Gloeothece verrucosa PCC 7822: one gene and its partner. The protein of the gene in region 1 interacts with the protein of each later gene in a pairwise test. Links are inferred from orthologs where the notes say so. Each region holds a gene or a part of one and is shown in the gene's direction. Other genes may lie near its edges. The genes, in order: grxD and CYAN7822_RS10275.

Region 1 (11,709 bases):
TTATACCTGTTAATACGGGGTTGGCGGCGTGATTCAACTTTTGAGTTGGTAATGGGATTACTTCTTGCTATTGTCGCTCTTTTGACACGTCAAGTAGGACTGGCAATTTTTTTAGCTTTTGGGTTAGCTTATTTGAGTAAAAATGGCATAAATTTTCAAAATTTATTAAAAGCATTTAGTGTTATATTTTTGGGTTTATCTACTCAAATTATCTATCAAAAATGGTTAGAATTAACTTTTAAAACCCCGAAACTATATGGCAATCAAATTAATATGCTTTTGAGAGGATTGCAGAATGATTGGGGTTTAATCCTGGGAAACTTTTTTGAAAAAACTTTATATAGTTTAATTTATTTAGGATTATTTATTTTTCCTTTTATTATCATCTATTTTTTAGCAGAATTTTCGAATTTTTCTCCTAAAAACAAAAAAACTATCCTCTTCATAATTTCTGGCTTTTGTATTTATTTAATGACATCTTTTTTAGGAAAAGGGGTACAAATGCCATTAGTCACCAATATTTTAGACCCATTTGGAATAGGCCCTTTAACATTGCGTGACACTTTTTTGGGCTTCAATCAGCTACCCAGGCCCCTGAGTCTGAAAATATTTTGGTTAGTTTTAACTGCTATAGGGCTAGTGGGTGCGGCTTTATTGATTTACTATTTTTTCTTGACGCTCAAAAAAATGCTTGGTCATGCTCATAAGTTTAAATTTAAAGAAAATTGGTTAGGGGTTTTGATTTTTTCTACTATCATTATTTATGCTCCTCCAATATTGTTGCTACAAGAAGGTTTTTTTGATCGTTATCTGATAATTTTAATGCCTTTATTTTTAATGCTTGTTGCAAATTATCAAAAACATTTTAGAATTCCCAAATTGAGTTCCCGAACTATCGCATTTTTTCTAACATTTTTGTTCATCTCTGGAGGATTGACAGTTGCCTCTACCCATGACTACATCTCATGGAATCGAGTTCGCTGGCAAGCATTAGATTATTTAACACAAGAATTAAAAATCTCACCGAATAATATTGATGGCGGATTTGAGTTTAACGGTTGGTATTTATATAATGATGAATACATACTCACTCCTAGCAAAAGTTGGTGGTGGGTTGACAAAGATAATTATATAATCTCATTTGGACTTTTAACGGGTTATAAAGAAATCAAACAATACTCATTGAGTAAGTGGCTTCCCATTGGCCCAAAAAATCTTTTGATATTGCAAAAAGTTCCCTAGGCTTCTGGCACAATTCACCTATTCTGGCTACAAAAAACGCTTATGTGCTTTAATATTCAGGTTCAGGGGAAAAGGAATAATGATCTAAAGGGAGCATCCCATTTTTGTAAAAACGTAACTAAAAGCCAAGTCCTGCAAAGGTTTCAGCCTCCTAAAAAAAGTTAAAGTGCAAAAATGGGATGCTCCCGATCTAAACCTTTCCCCTTTAATTTTTTCCCAATATTTATTATTATCTATGCTAATAATAGTTTTAAGCAACTATCACAAAATCGCTGGCGGCTAGATTAGTCCCATTAGCCACCAAATTAGCCAGATAGGCAAACTCAGCGCCGCTTCCTAAACCGGCTGTTGCACCGTTTTGATTGTAGAAAAGGCTACCACTACTACTACTGTAAACGATCACAGCATTGCTCGTAGCGGCGGCTTGATCATCATCCACTATGGCAAAGTCACCTGTGACAAGTCCATTGCCTACAGCACTATTGAGTACACTAAAAGTAGCTTTGCTCAGCACAATTTTATCGGCCACACTGGTAAAGTCATTGATAGTATCCACACCGAGGTCACTACTGACAAAAGCGCGTCCTGTTTGGTAAAGGTAGCGATCATTACCCGCGCCGCCTGTTAAGTTATCATTGCCGGCAGCGCCATCTAAACTATCATTACCGCCCCCGCCACTGAGGTTATCATTGCCATCCCCCCCAGTCAAAGTGTTATTGAGACTGTTGCCAATGAGGCGATCACTTCCACTGCCACCGATGATATTTTCTATCACGTTATTGGCAGAAAGAGTGAGTTTTAAATTATTGGTGACTACTGTTTGGCTGGTGGTAGTGCCTAAGTTAACTTTGACATCCACAAGAGTGCCACTAAAGTCGAGGGTATCTGTGCCGCCTGTAGCAGTTTCACTAATGGTATCGCTGCCTAATTGGCTGATGACGCTATATTTGTAAGAATCGTTTCCATTACCCCCGGCTAACACATTATTGCCACTGTTGCCGATCAGGAGGTTATTGCCACTGTTACCAGTGCCGTTAATATTACCTGTGCCGGTCAATTTCAGGTTTTCAACGCCGCTAGGTAAAATTGTACTAACACTGCTGCTGAGAGTATCGGTAATGGTAACAGTACCTACGCCGCTTGCTATATTAACATTGACGGGGTTAGAAAAAGTCACCTTAAAGGTTTCATCAGCTTCACTAATGTTGTCATTGACAATGGGAATGAACAGACTAGCAGTGGTAGAATTAGCCTCTATAACGAGGGTGTCACTGATGGGTGTGTAATCAAGCTCAGGAGTGGCTGTAACCGGAGTGGTAGTATAGTTGACGCTGATGTCTTGAGAGCTTGCTTGGTTCAGGGTTACGGTAAGGATAGCATAAGCTTCATTGTTCTCAAGCACCGTAACATTGTTGACAGAGAGGATAGGATAGAAGTCGTCATTACTAATGGTACCTGTGACCGGTGTGGAGGTGCCAAGGGTGTAATTAGGGTTAGTGTTGAGGTTGAGGGTAACGGTTTCATCCTCTTCTTTGTTAATATCTGCGGTGGGATCTATGATTAATGTGGCCTTAGATGAACCGGCGGCAAAGGTTACACTTCCTGTAGAAGCACTAAAGCTGGTGGCTCCGGTTTGAGTATAATCATCGTTGTAATTAGCCGTTCCACCTACAGTAAAGTCAACGGTTAAAGCATTCTGTTTGGGACCAATACGGGTAAAGGTATAAACTAGGTTACCGGTTCCATCTTCGGTTACCTTGCTAGGACTAACCGCTAGGGTAATTTCGGTAGTCAGAAAATCGCTGACATCAAGAATTTGTAGTCCCGATTCATCATTAGCTAGGTAAGCAAAATCATCCACGATTTGTATGTCATTTATGAAGCCGCTTAAGTTATTATAAGTCGCTTTTGAAATCGGGGAGGAAGGATTGGAGATGTCTATGATTTCTAGCTCTTGGTTACCACCAACAAAAGCTAATTTGCCCACCACTTGTAAACTTGGTTGAGGGCCAAAAAAGCGATTATAAGTCCCCTTTAAAACTGGGGATAAGCCATTGCTGACATCGATGATTTTTAGTGTTGAATCACCGGCAACATAAGCTATATTGCCCACCACTTGCAAACTTTTTTGAGTTGGAGGAGGACCAAAAAAGTCATAATAACTCGATTTTAACCAGGGAGAGGAGGGATTGCTAATGTCGATGATATCTAGTCGTGAATCACCAACAACGTAAGCGCTCTGGCCCACTACTTGCAAATCGGGTTGAGGACCAAAAAAATTATTGTAAGTGCCTTTTAAAACTGGGGACGAAGGATTGGTGATGTCGATGATTTGTAGTCCTTGGTTACCAGCAAGGTAAGCCCAATTGCCCACAACTTCTATATCTGATGGAATACCAACAAAATTATTGTAAGTGCCTTTTAAAACTGGGGTGGTGGGATTAGAAATATCGATGATTTCTACTGCTGAACTTTCAGTTACATAAGCAAGATTGCCCACTACTTGTATATTTTGTGCCCAGTTAGCGGTACGATAACTTCCTTTTTTAACCGGGGAAGAAGGATTAGTAATGTCTATAATTTGTAGTCCTGAATCCCCATCAGCCAGATAAGCGATTTGGCCCACCACTTGTACATCTTTTGCCGAGCCAGAAGGATCATAATTACTTGTTAAAGTTGGGGAAGAGAGATTGGAGAGGTCGATAATTTGTACTCCCCGGTTCCCATCACTAACATAAGCCATCTGGCCGACCACTTGTATACCTCGTGCCCAGCCAAGAGTATCATAACTCCCTTTGAATATAGGGGCGGAAGGATTAGTGATATCGATGACTTGTAGTCCTGAATCTCCATCAGCAACATAAGCGATCTGGCCTACCACTTGTACACCCACAGCATTGCCAGGAGTATCATAACTCCCTTTAAATATAGGGGCGGAGGGATCGCTGATATCGATGATTTGTAGTCCTGAATATCCATCAGCAACATAAGCGATCTGGCCTACCACTTGTACATCTTGTGCCCAGCCAGGAGTATCATAACTCCCTTTAAATATAGGGGCGGAAGGATTAGTGATATCGATGATTTGTAGTCCTGAAAATCCATCAGCAACATAAGCGATCTGGCCTACCACTTGTACACCTTGTGCCCAGCCAGGAGTATCATAACTCCCTTTGAATATAGGGGCGGAAGGATTGCTAATGTTGATGATTTGTAGTCCTAAATAATCATCAGCAACATAAGCCAAATCGCCCGCTACTTTTACTCCCCAAGCAGAGCCGGGAGTATCATAAGTGCCTTTTAATACTGGGGCCGAGGGATCGCTGATGTCGATAATGTATAGTCCCCAATTCGCATTAGCAAGGTAAGCGAAATTCCCCACCACTTGTATATCTAGTATGGAACCAGGATTATCATAAGTGCCTTTTAACACTGGGGCCGAGGGATTGCTAATATCAACGATATCCAACGTATCACCCACAATATAGGCGTAGTTTCCCACTATAGTTACATCATTTGCAGAACTTATGGGATTCCATGCTCCTACTTTGGTAATGGCTAAAACTGAGGCATACTCGGCTAGACTTTCATCACTAAAAGCAAGGGAAGCGCTAGAATTTTGTCCTACAGTAACCTCTAACTGCCAATTTCCTCCTAAAGCCGCATTTCCTGTGCGGGTTGCTGACGCGCGAATAGTTGCCCCCGTCAACTGATGCAGTTTCTCTATCAATTCCTCTCCGGCATCACCGGCTGCCACATTACACCCATATAACACTAAAGTCGGCTTAGTGACACCAAACCATTCTTTTAGAGAATTTTCATACTTAGCCAAGGTTGCTAAACTCAATTGACTATTACCCAGATATAAACAACCCGGTGAACCATGAGAAACAAGATGAACTGTACTAATGTCTTGACGATGCCGCAACACCTCAGTTATTTGTTCTATCCCATCGGTATCTGTATCGATCAAAACCGCCTCGATATCTGGCAAAACATTTGCTATTAAACCTTGATAATCCTCTATGCCGGCATCGATAAAAGCGAGTGCCCCTTGAAAGCTGACATCATCTAAACTTTTCACCATAACTTTTTTATTTGTGGTTGTTTGAGCAGTTGCCATTTTGCACCTCTTAATTACAAGACAAAGGAAAGTTCCGTAAACAATATCAATTACGGCAAGAATTTTTTATGACAAAAACAAACAACTGATGAAAATTTTCAGGGAGAATAATTTAATCAATAAGCGATTGACAAACTAACTCTATAGCTGCTTGTTGCTGCTCATCAAGACAGGCATAGGGCGTAAAATCTCCTCAATTGTAATCGGAATGATTATAATTGAGCATATTTACGGAGAAAATTTACAATAGTTTATAAAGATGCCATAAGCATGATTTAAAATCGATTTAATCTTGTTTTAATTGACAAATTATAGCAACCGCTCCTGCGCTTAGGACATCTTTTAAACCTCAAACTTAATAGCAATAAGCTTTTAAGTAGTCGGACATAAATAAAGCACTCTATATAAAGAATTGTAAAATGGCTACAATTACCCCACACCCGACACCCGACACCCTACACCCTAACCTCACAGTTAACTTTATTTTTGTCCAGGTACTTACCTTCTGACTTCTGACTTGGGGACTTCTGACTTCTGCTATAACCGCTTTACTTTCCATCGTTAACTAGAGATAATCCAACGCCAATACACTTCATAAGCTGTACTGCATTTAAACTGGTTATTATGATTTTAAGAAAAAACCCTAAAACCATTCCCCATTCCCCTTTCCCCATTCCCCTTTCCCCTTATAACCAACCCCTGACTTCTCAAGCCCTCCACAGCTAGAAGTTTATGATAGACTAAGCACAAGAGCCTCTATGAATGTAACCATCTCTAATCAAGATTTTTGTCCAAGCCATTATGACAACAAACAATCAAGCCCTCTCTCCAGAACTAAAAGCCCGCATTGACAAACTCATCAAAGACAACAAAATTATAGTATTCATGAAGGGCACTAAATTAATGCCCCAATGTGGTTTTTCTAACAACGTCGTTCAAATCATCAGCAGTTTAGGTGTTCCCTTTGAAACCGTTGATGTTTTAGCCGATTTTGAAATCCGTCAAGGCATTAAAGAGTATTCTCAATGGCCTACCATTCCTCAAGTCTATATTAACGGAGAATTTATCGGCGGCTCAGATATCATGATTGAGCTATACAAAGAAGGGAAATTACAAGAAAAGGTTGAGGTCGCTTTAGCTTCCTAATCCACCAGACATCATAAAGGGTAGGCTCAACCTACCCTCCATCATTCTTACAACAACATGGCTAGTAATAATCGGGTTCAGGTTGCGGCAAAGCCATTTCAAAATTAGAAGGATCTCTAAGAAAACGATAAGCGTCCTCTTCTAGACGATGGATAAGATAAGGCTCTAGAATGTTAGTAAGACGCAAACAAGCAAAGAAACCGTCCATATAAGCACGCATTTCCTCAAACCGATGACCTCTGTTCCACATATCCACTAGATCATCAGTGAGCTTTTGGTAATAACGGATCGTTTGAGTATCTTGAAGCATGGATGACAAAAAAATTAAAGAGGACAGGTAAGTAAGAGGAGCTTTTTTAGACACAAGGCGATAGTGTAAACTATACAGTCAAACTAACGCTACTGAACAGGCTAATAAGCAGTGAAATGATACACACTTTACACTTTTATTGTATCGTTGAAATCACGAAAATTTAACCCCGCCAGCAGACTCAACCTAGAAAAAGCTCCCTAAAGGAAGTTTGTTGAAGATTTTAGCGCCACACTACGTAGCGAATGTTACAACATCTTGACATGAGCTTCTGATAGCCTAAATGCTATGAGTTTCAGAAGGATAAAACTAAGGTGGGATTGGTTTATATATCTATTGTTGAGGGCAACCCCCATTTAAGATCGTTACTAGCTTGGCATTTGCAGCAATCTGGTTATTTAGTACAACAATTTGCCAATCTACAACAGGCTAAACAAGCCTTTTCTAATCGTCAACCAACCCTAGTCATTATAGATTCTGACTTGCCCGATGGAGACGGACTAGAACTATGTCAGTGGCTATATCAGCAACGACAATCTTTAATTTTGGTTCTCTCAGCCAGAAATGGAGAAAAAGACGTAGTTGCTGGCTTACAATCAGGAGCCGATGACTATTTGAGAAAACCGTTTGGGATGCAAGAATTTATGGCAAGAGTTGAAGTCTTAGTCAGACGTTTGAGGGTTTCTAGCGCCCCCTTGCATTTAGATTACGGTTGCTTAAAAATTGACTTGGCACAGCGTCGAGTTCAATTTAAAGGAGAATTTATCGAGTTAACTCCTCAAGAATTTAGTTTACTCTACGTTCTTGCTCAAGCTGACGGCGCACCCCTATCCCGTTCAGAATTGTTACGCCGCGCTTGGCCTGAGGCTATTGATAATCCTCGTACCATAGACACTCACGTCCTCTCTTTGCGAAAGAAAATCGAAACTGATCCCAGACAACCCAGTCTGATACAAACCGTTCGCAACGTAGGATATCGATTTAACATCGAAAGTCTCGAGGAACTTAATTCTACCCCAACCCCTCCGGCTGCGGTCATCTCCTCCGCTCATCATCACCAAAATAATGGGCATCAGATGGCTAGAATGATGGTAAAACAGTCTTAAGCGGCTACATACCTAGAAGGCTAGTTGAGATTAGGTAACAGGCAACAAAAAAAGGATAGATGATTTGTTGGCAAATTTAATCACACTTTAAATGGGCCCTAGCTGAATTCATCAAACATGGCCTGACTTTGAGCTTGTTTTAATTGTTCGTGTAAGTTCTCCCAATTCAAAGAAGCGGCTGTATTTTTTAGCTGGATTTGTCCTTGATGTAAATACATCACCTCCGTAGCAAACTGTCGCACCAGATCCAACTGATGATTAACCATGATAATAGCCGTTTCGCTGCTGTGGGATAAATTAATAAGAACCTCCATCAAATGATTTCCATTACCCACATCTAAGGCAGAGGTCGGTTCATCGAGCAGTAAAACTTGCGGCTGCATCATTAACCCTCGAGCGATCGCTACTAATTGGCGTTGTCCCACAGACAACTGTAACTCCGAACGCTCAAACCATTCAAAGGGAATAGATAAACGAGAAGTCCAAGTCTCTATCCGTTGTTGAATTTCCCCTTTTGACAACTGCTGCAACCGCAACGGATAAGTTAACGCTTTCTCCACCGTCATTCCTAACAATTTGGGTTCTTGAGGCACTAGCACCACTCGTTGACGCAGTTGAATCACAGGCAGTTGATTTAAGGATTGCTCTTCGAGTTCAATTAATCCGGAAGTTGGGTCATCAAGTCGGTTAAGAAGTCGTAGCAAAGTAGTTTTCCCGGCTCCTGATGGGCCCACAATTCCCAAGCGTTCCCCCTTTTCAAGCATAAAAGAAATATCTTGTAATAGAAATTGAGAACCTCTCGATAAAGCTAAACTAACTTGTTTGAGTTTTAATAGATTAGTCATTAGTCATTAGTCATTAGTTATTAGTCATTGGTCATTAGTCATTAAGTACCTGGACATAAATAAAGCACTCTGTACCCGCGAATTTTAAAACGCCCACAATTCCCCCACACCCCACACCCCACACCCAAGATAAGGAGTACAGCCCTATTCGGGTGTTCCCTTTCTTTGATAGGATCAAACAAGACAAAGATTGTAAAATTTCCCATGACATCACAAACCATCTCGAATTGGTCAGATTTACTGCAACAGCTACTGGCAAAACAATCCCTCAGCCAAAACCAAGCAGCCCAACTCATGCAGGGATGGTTAAATGAAGAGATTGAACCTGTTGTCTCAGGAGCTATTTTAGCCGCCATTCAAGCCAAAGGGGTAAGTGCTGAAGAATTAGCGGGAATGGCACAAGTTTTAATGGCGCAATCATTATACCAAAATCCTATTAACCACAACCAACCGGTTATTGATACTTGCGGAACCGGTGGCGATGGGGCCTCTACCTTTAATATATCTACTGCCGTTGCTTTCGTTGCCGCCGCCGCCGGGGTAAAAGTGGCCAAACATGGAAATCGTTCGGCCTCTTCTAAAGTGGGGTCAGCAGATGTGTTAGAGTATTTGGGCATTCATCTGGCTGCTCCGGCTCCACAAGTAGAAGCCGCTTTAGAGGAAGTCGGCATAACCTTTTTATTCGCACCAGGTTGGCATCCGGCTCTCAAAAGTGTGGCAGCCATGCGAAAAAGTTTGAAAATCCGAACCGTTTTTAATTTATTGGGCCCCTTAGTCAACCCCTTACGTCCTACCGGTCAAGTGATTGGCGTATATGATCGACAATTTTTAGCTTCCATTGCCTCAGCACTCAACCAATTAGGCATCGCCAAAGCGATCGTCGTACATGGGCGAGAAAGATTAGATGAGGCGGGATTAGGCGACTTAACTGATATTGCCTTACTCGAGCGAGGTCAAGTAAATTTAAGCAATCTCAACCCCGAAAAATTGGGCTTGACAACCGCTCCCATTAGTGCCTTAAAGGGAGGCAATGTACCAGAAAATGCCGAGATACTAAAGAATATTTTACAAGGAAAAGGCACTCTTGCCCAACTCGAAGCCGTCGCCTTAAACGCGGCTTTAGCCTTACAGGTCGGTGAAGTCGTGCCTTTTGAGGCGCATCAGCTAGGGATCGAAAAAGCCAAAGAAATTATTAGCAGTGGTGCGGCTTGGGAGAAATTACTGGAGTTAGTCAAGTTTCTCTCTCAGTAAATTTAACTAAAATTGTTTCCTTTGTCTCAAAAGAAATTTATATTTTGTCCTTGAAAATTTTAGGCGAAATTTGGGTACATTGACTGTAAAGGGACACAGCAGTCAAGAAATGAAAACTCAACCTTTTTTAAAAGTGCATCGGCTCTTAGCATTAGCTAGAGACATTTCCGTAAACACTAGACCTCAGTCGATCGGGTCTGGCTAAAATACTGTCTGTGCGTGAGTATCTCTTACCCTATCCCCTTCCATTCCCCATTGGTTGATTTAAAAGCAAACTTGACAGGAAACCATTATGCTACGCCATGACCCTGACAATTTATTTGAGGATGATCTAGCTGAATTTTTAGATAGTTTTGACGATAAAGACTCTTCATCTTTTATTGATGTTTACAGAGAGAAGAAGATTGAAACTTCCTCTGAAGATGAGATGGAGGATTTAGCGAGTTTTTTTGAAGATAATTTTGAGGATCTAGACGACAATTCAACGGAGGTAAACTTGTTTTCTAGCCTAGCTGATTCAAGCTCAGACGAAGAAATAACAAGTGTTCCATTGCCATCAGACCAAGAAATTCAAGAAATTTTTAGTGAAGATCATGAAGGGGAAAAAGATAATCATTCAGGAGTCATCTTAAGTACAAATGAAATTATAGATGTTGAGGATAATCTCATTAATGCTCATACGTTAAATTTATCCGAGCCGAATGAAGATGATCAAGCAATTCTCAGCTTATTCACCGAAAACTTAACGGATGAAGATATTAATTATCCAGAAACCCTCAAACAAAAACAAGACCCCTTCTTTTTCGAGCCAGAAGAATCCGAACCAGAGAATCCTTGGGATGAACTAGAGCAACTACTCGCTGACGATAATAGATCCTCAAGCCTTTCAGTAGAAATTCCTCCAATATTAAAAGTTCCTATAGAAAATAAAGCTGATAACTCCCTTCCCGACTTCTACGAATCCTTAGAAGAACTGGATCACCTGTTGGAAATACCAGCAACCCATTTAGCAACAGAACTCAATAGCCGAGTGGATATTGAGCAGTTAGAAGCGATAATTAATGCTCCTTGTGGCACAGAAATTGACCAGTTATCTAAGACTTCAGTATCTGGAAAGGTAGAACCCAGATCGGGATTGTCAAAAGATAGTGAGATTATCGACGATTTAGATAAAGAGATCAACGAACTATTCAGAAAAACCGTCAATCAAAGTATTGGCTCTAAGCCGGCCGTTAGTCAAAAGAAACCTGCCAAGCAAAAAAGTATCGAGCAAACCATGCGGGTTCCCATCAAACAACTCGACAATCTTAGTAACTTGATCGGGGAATTGGTGGTCAAACGGAATCGACTCGAACAAGACCAAGAACGTCTGAGATTATTCTTAGATAACTTACTCAATCAGGTACAACAATTGAGTGATGTCGGCGGCAGAATGCAAGACCTCTACGAACGAACTCTGCTAGAAGGTGCTTTGCTCGCCAGCCGCAATCGTGCCAGACAAGATAATCAGACAAAATCCTTAAACAGCAATACTTCAACCTCTGAGGGAAACTCACTGTTTGATCAAGACCTGGATGCTCTAGAAATGGATCGTTTTACCGACTTCCATTTACTATCTCAAGAAATGATTGAATTAATTGTCAGAGTCCGAGAATCAGCCTCAGATATTCAATTTATTGTCGATGA
Region 2 (11,636 bases), 460 kb from region 1 along the record:
TCTTCCTTATACTGCCCTTACGCCCGAATTAACTCAAGATTACGATGAACGAACTAGGCTCAATAGTTTTCGCTTTACCTTTTCTATTGGAGGTAGCATTCTTTCGTTAATTTTAGCCGGCTTAATTTTTGCGGCTTTTCCTGAACCTCAAGATAACATTAAAAAATATCTAATCTTGGGATTACAGTGTAGTATTTTATCAGTTATACCGGCTTTTTGGTGCGCTTTAAGAATTCAAGAAAGGGGAGCAATCCCAATTTTAAATCAACCCCAAAAAAGACTATTAGGATATTTTTTAATTGGGTTAGGAGGGCTGAGTGGACTTTATGGCTTAGGTAATCTAATCATTTTTAAATCCCCGCTTTATCTAAGTGCTTTTTCTCTGTTGTTAAGTTTATTAATTCTTTTATTTGGCGTGACCTTAATTTCGGCTACACCTGAGACTCATTTAATTGATGAAGATGCGGTCAAAAAACGCTCTGATGAGGCGAATACCCCCACAATTTCTTATCAAGAGCAACTCCAAGTAGCTTTTAGTAACAAACCTTTTTTATATGTGATCGGAATTTATCTATGTTCCTGGTTAGCCGTGCAATTAACTGCTTCGATTCTGATGTATTTTGTGGTTAGTTGGATGGGCTTATCAGAGGCTATGTTTTCTCTGGTAGCGTTAGCGGTACAAGGAACGGCGTTAGTGATGCTCTTTTTTTGGCAGAAACTCAGTGATATATATGGTAAAAAAGCCGTTTATTTTATGGGGATGAGTGTTTGGATTATTGCTCAAATAGGCTTGTTTTTCCTGCAACCGGGTCAAGTGAATTTAATGTATGCTCTAGCCATTTTAGCCGGCTTCGGAGTCTCTGTGGCCTATCTTATTCCTTGGTCAATGATTCCAGATGTGATCGAATTGGATGAATTAAAGACAGGAAAACGCCGAGAAGGGGTCTTTTATGCCTTTATGGTTTTATTGCAAAAGTTTGGATTAGCATTAGGATTATTTTTAGTAGGAATAGCTTTACAAGCGGCAGGATTTCTGGAAAAAATGCCCGATAAGCCTGTGCCTGTTCAACCCGAAAGTGCTTTATTCGCTATTCGGATTGCTATTAGTCCTTTACCCGCTTTGTTTTTAATTGTCGGCTTGGTTTTGGCTTATTTTTATCCTATTACTCGAGAAGTCCATGCTCAAATTCGTTTGCAACTAGAGGAAAAAATGAGAAGTCAACCAAAAACCGAATAAACTTTTGGCCTAATTGAGTTTAGGATTGCTATAGGCCTGAGTTCGATGTAAGGAATTGGCAGGTTTTGCCAAGGAGAGAAGAGAGAATGTTTAGCCTAAATTCCTTTATTCTGACTCTTGCCTCCTGACTCCTGCCTTCTTTAAACTATAAAGTTAGCGGCACTTAAAGCAAGACCTGAATTCAATTGAGCGATTTGCTGTTCGGAACCGGCAGCATTACCGTTGGAATCATACAAAAGTACCCCAGTCAAGTCATTATAGATTAATCGCTGGTCTGCTGTGGTAGCCTCTGAGCCGATCACGAACTGACTAGAGTCTAATGCCGCATTAGATAGAATTCGGTTAACCTCAAAGCCAGAACCTAACTTAAAAACATCGTTGATGACATTAAAGTCTGTAATGATATCAATGCCTTCTGAGGGGTTAACAAAGACAAAGGTATCATTACCGTAACCGCCAGTGAGGAGATCATTACCGTCACCGCCAGTGAGGGTATCATTACCGTAATTGCCGCTAAGATTGTCATCGCCGTAATCCCCATTGAGGATGTCATTACCGTAACCGCCATTAAGGGTGTCATTGCCGTAACCCCCGTTAACGAGATCATCGCCCACAATAACGTCATTAATCGTGGAGAAAGAAGCGGCTGAGATGACAAAGGCATCGGTAGTTCTTTCGGTGTTACGAACAGTGACGCGATTAAACGGTTGCCCATCAAAGTCCAAAGAAACCTGACTCAGGGAATTTGGACCGCCGGTGAGCATCCCCACCACAGTGCCGATTAAAGTATTACCATAGTAAGCATCTATTTGATAGCCAGGGCCAGCTAAGGAAGTATTGTTGGAGTTCACACCTAGGGTGATAGTACCAGCAGTAGCCACAGTATTTTGGTTCATCAATTCCAGGGTCAAACCCACGTCTAATTGCTCAATGTAAGCCCCCCGTGAGCCATCCCCATCAATTCCGCGAGCATCAGAGACCCCCGTATCGTTAGCCACGTTAACCCCAAAACCGGCCTCGGATACCCCAGTCTGATCCACCGCCCGGTAGGCGACTTTGGCTCCTCCGGCCGGGGTAGCACCCGGCGTAGAGGCGGTGAGGATAAAAGTATTATCCACTGTAGCAACGCTAGTGCCTGCACCTACCACCGCCAGAGATGGACCCGCCGTAAATTCCAGTACCGTAACTGGGAGAGGTCCATCGCTATCGCCGTAGAGTAAATCATTACCGTAACCGCCATTGAGGGTATCATCCCCGTAACCCCCATAGAGAGTATCATCGCCATAACCGCCATTGAGGGTATCATTGTCGTAACCCCCCTCGAGAAAATCATTGCCGTAACTGCCGTCGAGCAGATCGTTGCCATAACCGCCGTCAAGAAGATCGTTGCCAATTACGGTTTTGTCGATGATCGAAAAAGAACCGGCTGAGATGACAAAGGCATCAGTCGTTCTTTCGGTGTTACGAACAGAGACGCGATCAAATGGTTTCCCATCAAAGTCCAGAGAAACCTGACTCAGGGAATTCGGACCGCCGGTGAGCATTCCCACCACAGTGCCGATTAAAGTATTACCATAGTAAGCATCTATTTGATAGCCAGGGCCAGCTAAGGAAGTATTGTTGGAGTTCACACCCAGGGTAATGGTACCGGCAATAGCCGCAGTATTTTGGTTCATCAATTCCAGGGTCAAACCCACGTCTAACTGCTCAATGTAAGCCCCCCGTGAGCCATCCCCATCAATTCCACGAGCATCAGAGACCCCCGTATCGTTAGCCACGTTAACCCCAAAACCGGCTTCGGATACCCCAGTCTGATCCACCGCCCGGTAGGCCACTTTGGCTCCTCCGGCCGGGGTAGCACCTGGAGTAGAGGCAGTGAGGATAAAAGTATTATCCACTGTAGCAACGCTAGTGCCTGCACCTACTACCGTCAGAGACGGACCCGCCGTAAATTCGAGCCGGGGAGCCGCACCAACGCTATCGATATCGCCGTAGAGTACGTCGTTGCCTGCACCACCGCTTAGGGTATCGCTACCGCCTTTGCCAACAAGGATGTCATTTCCTGCTCCACCGCTAAGCACGTCATTACCGCTAGTTGGTTCGCTATTAACACTGACAATCCCATTGGGATCATTAGAATTAGATGTATTAACTGTATCTGTCATCAGTAATTTCCTCGATTTTATAATTTTTAACTGTAATTAACTAGATTAATGACATATCTTCCCTAAATTCGCTGATCCTTTCCGTCACCACATCCCATTTCAGCGTGATTACCTACTTGGTAAATTCAGCGATTTAATATGAATAAGTCTATAAACAGAGAATTTTGTTAGTTTAGCTATTAGGTAATAAGTTATTCCCCTAAGCAGAATCCTTTGTTTTGAGTTTGCTTGCTTATTTTTGCTATAGTTTTAGCCTAATTATTTTCTGAACAAGATTATATTTATTTCCTCTATTTAATTAATTTCCTCTACTTTATCATAAAAATTTAGCGGATTTTACTGAAAATAAACCCTATAAGAAAAAAAAAATTTAAAGATTTAGTTAATCTTACCTAAGTAAGTTGCTCTAGGGGTTTTTCTTTGATATAATAATAGTTTTTCTGAAAAGAAAAAAGATAAAAATTGCTATTTATTTTATATTTTTTATTTTATACACTATATTATGTACTTAAGTAAATCCCGATTTTTAAATTTAATTTAAAGAAAAAATTCCTAATGACTTTAAACTCTATATAAGTTTTTGAAATAAGTGGGGATAGCGGCAAGGAAGCCGTGATAATAAATAAAAGTAATGTTAACTATGGGACTAGACAATCAAAGTATGTTTTCAGGAATGTTACATTTCTTAACCCGCGTCGACTTTATTGATTTATGTCTAGGTACTGAATGTGCCAACTAAAAACCTTGTCAAGAGTTCCTTCTCAAGGTAGAAGCAAGAGAGTTTTTTAAAGATTAGATTATAAATAGTTCAAGTAAAAATCATTCTAAAAAACAGGATTTTTACGGTAATTTACTTTAAAAAAAGGATTGAAAAACTATGAGTATTCAAGAAAGAGCAGAAGCAGCCGGAAAAAATTTAGAAGGTAAAGCTCAAGAAGCTGTAGGTCATGTAACCGGCGACCCCAAAGATAAAGCCGAAGGCAAAGCTAAACAAGGCGAAGCGCAAACCCGTCAAGCGGTTGAAGATGTCAAGGACGAAGCGAAGAAACTAATCGACTAATCTTTCTCTGTTTTGGGTAAAACTTTTTTTAGATAGCCAGGGTATAAGCGCAATTTTTTAGCTCTTATACCCTATATTTTTTAAGTTTGATTTGGCTTTTTTAGATTTTTTAAGCTGATAAAGCTCTACCTAAAGATAGTGTTAGAAAGAAAAAACCTCTTTTAATCTATTTATTATGAGAATTCATTAAAACAATTAATAATAATTAAGGAGCAAGTATATGTTACTACGGTGGGCGATCGCTTTTCTCATTATTGCCTTAATCGCTGCGTTCTTTGGCTTTGGAGGTATTGCCGCCAGTGCGGCCGGAATTGCTAAAATACTCTTCTTTGTCTTCTTGATCATCTTTGCAATTACTCTGGTGGCCAGTCTTATGCAAGGACGGAGCATTTAATCAAATTCAAGAGACTGCTTGCAGAGGTGACAAACAGCTTACAAACAACACATTGCTCAAACTGAGCATTGGCAAAAGGTCTAATGTAGATGGTTTTCCAAAAAATTGCTTTTAAATACCAAAATTTACCCCTCTCGATTTTTAGGCTTGACTTTTAGAGAGAAAAGAGAGGGGATTTTAATTTACTGATAAAATCGCGGCTTAGGCGCAAACTTAGAAGTAGGAGAACGGCGAGTACGATGTTTTCTTCTAGTAGTCGGTTTATTAAAACCGTTATCAGTTCTCACAGTTCGTTTGGGACGGGGAACTTCGGCCTGGTTTTCGTAAATATCTAAATATAAGCTTTGACCTGCCGATGCGGCTGCCGTTTCCAAAACAGTGCGAATGGCCTGTAAGTTTCTTCCCCCACGACCATATACTCGACCTTTATCAGCACTTTCAAATGCTAAACGAATCCAAATTCGTCGACTTTGGTTGGCCTGTTCGCAATCTACACTTAATGAATCTGGAGATTCCAAAAAGGGACTGATGAGAAATTCTACTAGCCCAGGATAATCCGGACTAGCATATTCTGCTTGAGAAGAATAAAAAGCTAACTTAGGCATTGACTTGTTCAAACACTTTCGCTTTTCTTAAAATGCTGCGTACAGTCTCAGTCGGTTGCGCTCCATCTTGAAGACGCTTGACGATGGCAGGAACATCTAAGCGAGTTTCATCAGTTCTAGGATTGTAAAATCCCAATTCTTCTAAAGGACGACCATCCCGACGACTGGTACTTGTAGTGGCTACAATTCTATAGCTCACTTCTCTTTTTTTCCCATAACGCTTCAGACGTAATTTGATCATAGTAACCCAAAATACTGCAATTACCGATTATAGCGTATTAATCAAACAATTTGACAAAACAATAATGATAAGACAAATGCTAATATACCTCAAGTATAAACAAAATCTGTTACCTAATTATTAGTAGAGTTATATCATGCTAAAGATAACGGTTAGCTGTTTTAGTGTGTGGTGTGTCGCCTTAAGCTTGGGGACAGTGCCGTGGCCGGTTCAAGCTCAAAGCTTGGCTCAATCAACTCCACAGATAACAGAAGAAACACCCAATGGTGAGCCAACACCAAATCCAGATGAATTGCGTCCCTTAGCCCAGTCCGATAGCCTTCTAAGTCTTGAAGGAGGGGAAAAATTAATGCAAGAAGCCAGCGAAGCGATCAACACTGAAAAGTATGATGTCGCCGCCGCTAAACTTAACCAAGCTCGCCGTGTGTTTAATCAACTATCGAATTATCATTTAAAACTTGCTACTATTTTTTCAGGGATTGATAGAACCGTCGTGGAAGCGCAAAGGAGTAACGCGCTAAAAAGTGGACAACTGCGGGATCAGGCGACTTATCAACTAGCTTTAGTCCATCGCGCGCAAAACAAGCCTGAATTGGCTGTTCCTTTGCTCATTCAAGTCATAGAATCCCAAAACCCAACCAGTGAAATGGGGCAGAAATGCTATCAACAACTTTACGAGTTAGGATTTGTCAATGCCCCTCTTAATGGTGAAAAACCCGCCGCCTCGAGTTCAGCACCGGCTCCTTCAGCCAAGAAATAAGCGGCTTGGGTGTAATGTTTTTTTGATGTCGTTATAGGAGTTTACATGGTTAGCCTTAAACAGGTTGAAACAATGATTCAAGCCAAACTGCCTGATGCTCAAGTTTTTGTCAAAGATTTAACCGGCGGTGGAGATCATTTAGAAGCAACTGTTGTCTCCTCTGAGTTTGAAGGGAAAACAAAAGTCATACAGCATCAAATGGTTTATGGTGCTGTTGCTTCGGCTATGGCTGATGAGTCTATCCACGCCCTAGCTTTGAAAACCTATACCCCTGAAACTTGGCAACAAGCAGGACAACCGGTTTAATCCCCCAGTCACAGACTGTGTTGTAGGGGCAGCACGTTATTACTGCCCCTAGTATAAATATGATTAATTTTTTTCTCCCCCTCTTTGAGAGAGGTAATTTCTCCACTCCCGCAAGGTCTTAGGTGATATGCTTCAGTTTCAAATCCAGTCAGACAGCGAAATTCCCGCCTCTAAACAACTGTTTGACCAAATTCGCTTTGCCATCGCCTCTCGCCAATATCCGCCTGGACATCGCTTACCCAGTACCCGACAATTAGCGATGATTACGGGTTTACATCGCAACACCATCAGTAAAGTTTATCAGCAATTAGAAGAAGATGGTTTAGTAGAATCGTTGGCCGGTTCGGGTATTTATGTTAAAGTTCAAGGCCATGAAGGCGGTTTCTCCTCTCAGTCTCCTATCCTTCAACAATATCCCCAAGCTAGTCAGTTAATACGCAAAAGTCTAGATGATTTACTCTCACAGGGGTTAACCCTTTCCCAAGTGCGAGAATTATTTTTGAGTGAAATTGATTGGCGTTTACGCTGTGGGGCGCAAGTTTGGATAACGGTACCTACGGCAGATTTAGGGGCCGGAAAACTAATGCTCAAAGAACTCGAACAATCTTTAGCCGTTCCGGTTCAATTAGTGCCGCTAGAAGAGTTAACCCAAGTTCTAGCACAGACGAAATCAGGAACAGTGGTCACTAGCCGCTATTTTATCGGACCAGCCGAGGCCATTGCTACGCCTTATGGAATTCGAGTCATTCCCATTGATATTTATGACTACAGCAAGGAATTAGAATTTGTTAAAAAACTGCCTACTGATAGTCGTCTAGGGATAGTCAGTCTCAGTGACGGGATTTTAAGAGTGGCTGAAATCTTAATTCATAGTTTACGGGGAGAAGACTTATTAGTGATGAGCGCCCAAGTCAGTGAAACTGAAAAACTCATGTCGATCGTGCGTACCAGCCAAACCATTATCAGCGATCAAGATAGTTATCCCATTGTCCAAAGGGCCATCGAGTCAGTCAGAGATGACCTGATTCGGCTACCGGAAATTATTTGTAGTAAAAATTATATTGGAGAAAAATCCATAAATTTACTCCGTCGGGAACTTGGCTTAGGGACAGAAGAGACTTAAACTATAGTGAGTCTGTAATGGGTAATACAAAAGCTCATTGACTAACCGAGAAATACAAGAGTAATTGTATTAATTTAACGATGACTATCAATCGCCGAAATTTCCTTTATCTTTTGGGTGCCGGTGCAGGAGCGACCGCTTTAGGAATGTTTCCAGGTCAGACGATCGCTCAAACTATGGCTCAAACAAGCGGCTCAGATGAACCGTTTACCTTACCCCCTCTGCCTTATGCTTATAATGCGCTGGAGCCTTATATTGATCAAGAAACCATGCGCTTTCACCACGACAAACACCATGCCGCCTACACCAAAAATCTGAATGGGGCAGTGAATAAATATCCACAATTAAAGGGAAAAAGTGCCGAAGATTTAATCAAAAATATTAATAGTTTACCCCAAGACATTCAAACTACCGTGCGAAATAATGGCGGTGGCTACGTCAATCATGATATGTTTTGGAAAATTATGAGTCCTAATGCCGGGGGCAAACCCAAAGGAGAAATTGCCAAAGCAATTAATCAGGATTTTGGCAGTTTTGAAGCTTTTCAAGCTGCTTTTAATAAGGCTGGTGAATCCCGATTTGGCAGTGGTTGGGCTTGGTTGATTTTAGATAAAAATGGTAAGCTTAAAGTGAGCAGTACCGCTAATCAAGATAGCCCTTTAATGGAGGGCATTTATCCCATTATGGGGAATGATGTTTGGGAACACGCCTATTATCTTAAATATAAAAATAATCGAGGTCAATATTTACAACAATGGTGGAATGTGGTGAACTGGGATGAAGTGAATAAGCGTTTTCAGCAAGCAAAAAGTTAGTTAATTATTATTAATGAATGGCTAGAGGCGATCAAATTTATGTATATCGAGAGTTGCTCAATTTGCAGGGACTTTATGAGCATCATGGGATTGACTGTGGAGATGATACAGTCATTCATTATCGTAAACCTAGCGAGACAATTGAGCGTACTTCTTTAGATATTTTTACGCGCGGGAATCCCACTTATATTAGGCAATATGCTCAGGGGTTTTGTTTTATTCCTGACATAGTCGTGCAACGGGCACAAAGCCGCTTAGGAGAACAAAAATATAATCTTTTATTTAATAATTGTGAGCATTTTGCTACCTGGTGTAAAACGGGAATTAATGATAGTAAACAAATCCGCGATTTTATCCCAATTATTAGTCAACTGGAAACCTCGAATTTATATGAGCCTTTAAAAGAGGCTTTAGGGCAATCAGATCCCAACAATGCCAAACGTTTATTAAATAATGCTTTAGGCGATCTTAAAGGGGTTTGGGATGAGCTACAGCCTAAGTATAAATTAAGTTTAAAAGAGGTAGAAACTTGGGATAAAGTAGCCAAAGAAGCTGTTAAACGAAATCGAGATGACTTGGCAAGAGCGGCTTTAGAACGTAAACTAGGCTATAAGCGGCGAGCAACCGAATTAGAAAATCAGTTAAAGCAATTGGCAACTATGACCGAAGATGTTTTAACTAATTTACTGAATGTTTAATCAAGGGGTAAAAACTACATCTTAATACCTACATCAATATACGACATTAATATAAAATACAAAACGTAGGGTGTGTTAGCAAAGCGTAACGCACCTAAAAAATCTAATTTACTTAATGCCTAAACTCATATAAAATATAAGGCAATATCCCCCTAACCCTCCTTAATAAAGGGAGAAACAAGTAACGTGGGGTGTGAAGCGCGAAGCCTAACATACCTAAAATAAAACATACTATTAGGGTAGTATTATTGATGTTCAGTATCTTTTTATTTAGCTTAATTTTTTGCTTTATTTGTTGGTTGATTTATAGCAGTAAAAACTCAGTTAATAACTCTCAAAATTTAACAATAAATCAGGGTAAATTATTGGATGGTTCATCTTATCATTTAGCTTGTTTATTAGAAGATGCGCCGCCAAGTTCTTTAAGAGGTCAATTTTATCCATTAGCAACACCGTTAATGACCCCTCTAGCTTGTATAGTACCTCGAACTTGGCAGGATTTTTACCGACAAAATTTAGGTCAACCCGGGGTGAATTATTGGGAATGGCGAGATAAACCTGAATCAAAAAATGTCTGTCAGGAATTAACTTTATTGTTAGACTTGACAGAGCCGAAAGGTTATGCTAGAGATTTTTTAGAAATTTTAGCCGCAGGGAAAAATCCCCTAGCGAGTTTTTATCAGGAAACGTTAAAAAATAAGGGCAAATTTGATCAACAAGACTTTCAAGTGCAAAAGCAAATCTATGTGGCATTTAAACAATGGCATGAATTAGCCCAGCAACAAATCGGACTAGCCGCTTTACAAAGGGTTTATCGGGTGTGTTATGGTGCATCTTGGTCATTAATAGAGGAAATTTTTGCCGAAAAAACCTTTTTAATTTTTTCACAATATTTAATCGATCAATCTGCCCCTTGGTGGAAAGTTTTAGGGGTGCCACCTCGGTCGAATTTTTCACAAGTTGAACAAGCTTATAAATCACTGGTTAGAACCTGGCATCCAGACCTTAATCAGCATCCTTTAGCAACAGATGTTACGGCAAGGATTAATGTTGCTTATGAACAATATCAAGCTTTATATGAAAAGTCTAAACCTGTAACTGTAAGTAATAATAATTTTCAGAAAAATCCCAAGTTATGGGTAAAAATTCGGGAATGGATTACAACAAATCGAAATAAATAAGTAAGTATCTGGACATCAATAAAGCACTCTGTATAAAGAACTGTAAAACGCCCACAATTCCCCCACACCCGGCCCCCATTTCCCTGCACCCTAACCTCACAGTTAACTTGAAATAAGAAGAATGGTTATAAATACAGGTTTTGTTGGGTTCATAGAGATTTATTATGCTAGAATTGGGCAAAAAAACATTTAGGGATGTCATAAGCTTATGGACCCTTTAAGTATCGCGACGATATCTATCATCTCTGCTGTTGCTACTAAAGTTTTGGAAAACGCCGGCGAAAAGGTAGGAGAAACCCTCTACGACAAGACGAGTAAATTTCTAGCATCTCTGAAAAAACAATCTCCTGATACAGTAACCGCTATAGAAAAAGCCCCCCAACAACCTCTAGATTATGGCACAGCTATATTAGAAATCGAGTCGGCGGCTAAAGCTAATCCTGATGTGGCTAAATCTATGGCAGAATTAGCACAAGCGGCTAGAACAGAATCTAATCCTCAATTGCAGCAACAGATACAGGAAATATTAAATAGTTTGAAGTCAGCAAAAAGCTCGCAAAATACCATTAACTGTGAAAAATTGGCAGATGATCTCAAGAATTTCTTCCAAAATCCTATATTTAATGCTCCAGTCACATTTAATTGACTACAGTCGCCCTTTAGGGAACGGGTAAAGTTAACTCCCTCTAAATCTAAACTTTATAGCGGTTCTGTCCATTTTGTAGGACGAGAAAAAGAACTGCACTTGCTGCATGAAGATTTACAGCGAGGTAATTATGTTGCCATAACAGGAATGGGAGGAGTGGGTAAAACCGAGTTAGCTAGTCAATATATTCACCGCTATGGAGAAGCTTATGAGGGCATTACTTGGTTTAATGATAGACAAAAAGGTCTAGCGGCAGAGGTTTTAGAGTATTTTTCTTTGCAGTTAAATTATGAGATTCCCCAACAGTTAAGGGGAAAACGGTTAACGCTTTCTGAACAAGTGCGGGAGTGTTGGGGTCAATATGCGGCTTCTGAATTGCCTATATTACTGGTTTTTGATGATGTT

What was found.
Region 2: the proteins of grxD (region 1) and CYAN7822_RS10275 interact in binary tests that used the Escherichia coli proteins (3 or more experiments, as listed by UniProt). The link is inferred for Gloeothece verrucosa PCC 7822 from one-to-one orthologs.

The regions. Positions count from the first base shown.
Region 1 is NC_014501.1:2,789,685-2,801,393, reverse strand. What follows is about bases 4,866-7,838. They hold grxD (Grx4 family monothiol glutaredoxin), read left to right. Parts: upstream 4,866-6,166; coding sequence 6,167-6,511; downstream 6,512-7,838. Other genes in these bases: CYAN7822_RS12265 (response regulator transcription factor), read left to right, coding at 7,136-7,838; CYAN7822_RS12270 (DUF6761 family protein), read right to left, coding at 6,573-6,821; CYAN7822_RS39430 (DUF4347 domain-containing protein), read right to left, coding at 4,866-5,365. Also shown: CYAN7822_RS12290 (ArnT family glycosyltransferase), read left to right, coding at 1-1,242; more of CYAN7822_RS39430, read right to left, coding at 1,493-4,865; more of CYAN7822_RS12265, read left to right, coding at 7,839-7,927; CYAN7822_RS12260 (ABC transporter ATP-binding protein), read right to left, coding at 8,026-8,772; trpD (anthranilate phosphoribosyltransferase), read left to right, coding at 8,977-10,023; CYAN7822_RS12250 (hybrid sensor histidine kinase/response regulator), read left to right, coding at 10,316-11,709. UniProt on the Escherichia coli protein: Monothiol glutaredoxin involved in the biogenesis of iron-sulfur clusters.
Region 2 is NC_014501.1:2,333,156-2,344,791, forward strand. The notes cover bases 5,238-8,137. They hold CYAN7822_RS10275 (BolA family protein), read left to right. Parts: upstream 5,238-6,507; coding sequence 6,508-6,768; downstream 6,769-8,137. Other genes in these bases: CYAN7822_RS10260 (KH domain-containing protein), read right to left, coding at 5,238-5,461; rpsP (30S ribosomal protein S16), read right to left, coding at 5,454-5,702; CYAN7822_RS10270 (tetratricopeptide repeat protein), read left to right, coding at 5,839-6,462; CYAN7822_RS10280 (GntR family transcriptional regulator), read left to right, coding at 6,896-7,891; CYAN7822_RS10285 (superoxide dismutase), read left to right, coding at 7,972-8,137. Outside these bases: CYAN7822_RS10240 (MFS transporter), read left to right, coding at 1-1,237; CYAN7822_RS39000 (calcium-binding protein), read right to left, coding at 1,378-3,402; CYAN7822_RS10250 (CsbD family protein), read left to right, coding at 4,280-4,462; CYAN7822_RS35625 (DUF1328 domain-containing protein), read left to right, coding at 4,683-4,856; more of CYAN7822_RS10260, read right to left, coding at 5,039-5,237; more of CYAN7822_RS10285, read left to right, coding at 8,138-8,706; CYAN7822_RS10290 (lecithin retinol acyltransferase family protein), read left to right, coding at 8,724-9,404; CYAN7822_RS10295 (J domain-containing protein), read left to right, coding at 9,770-10,585; CYAN7822_RS10300 (hypothetical protein), read left to right, coding at 10,794-11,231; CYAN7822_RS10305 (tetratricopeptide repeat protein), read left to right, coding at 11,331-11,636. UniProt on the Escherichia coli protein: Involved in cell resistance against acid stress.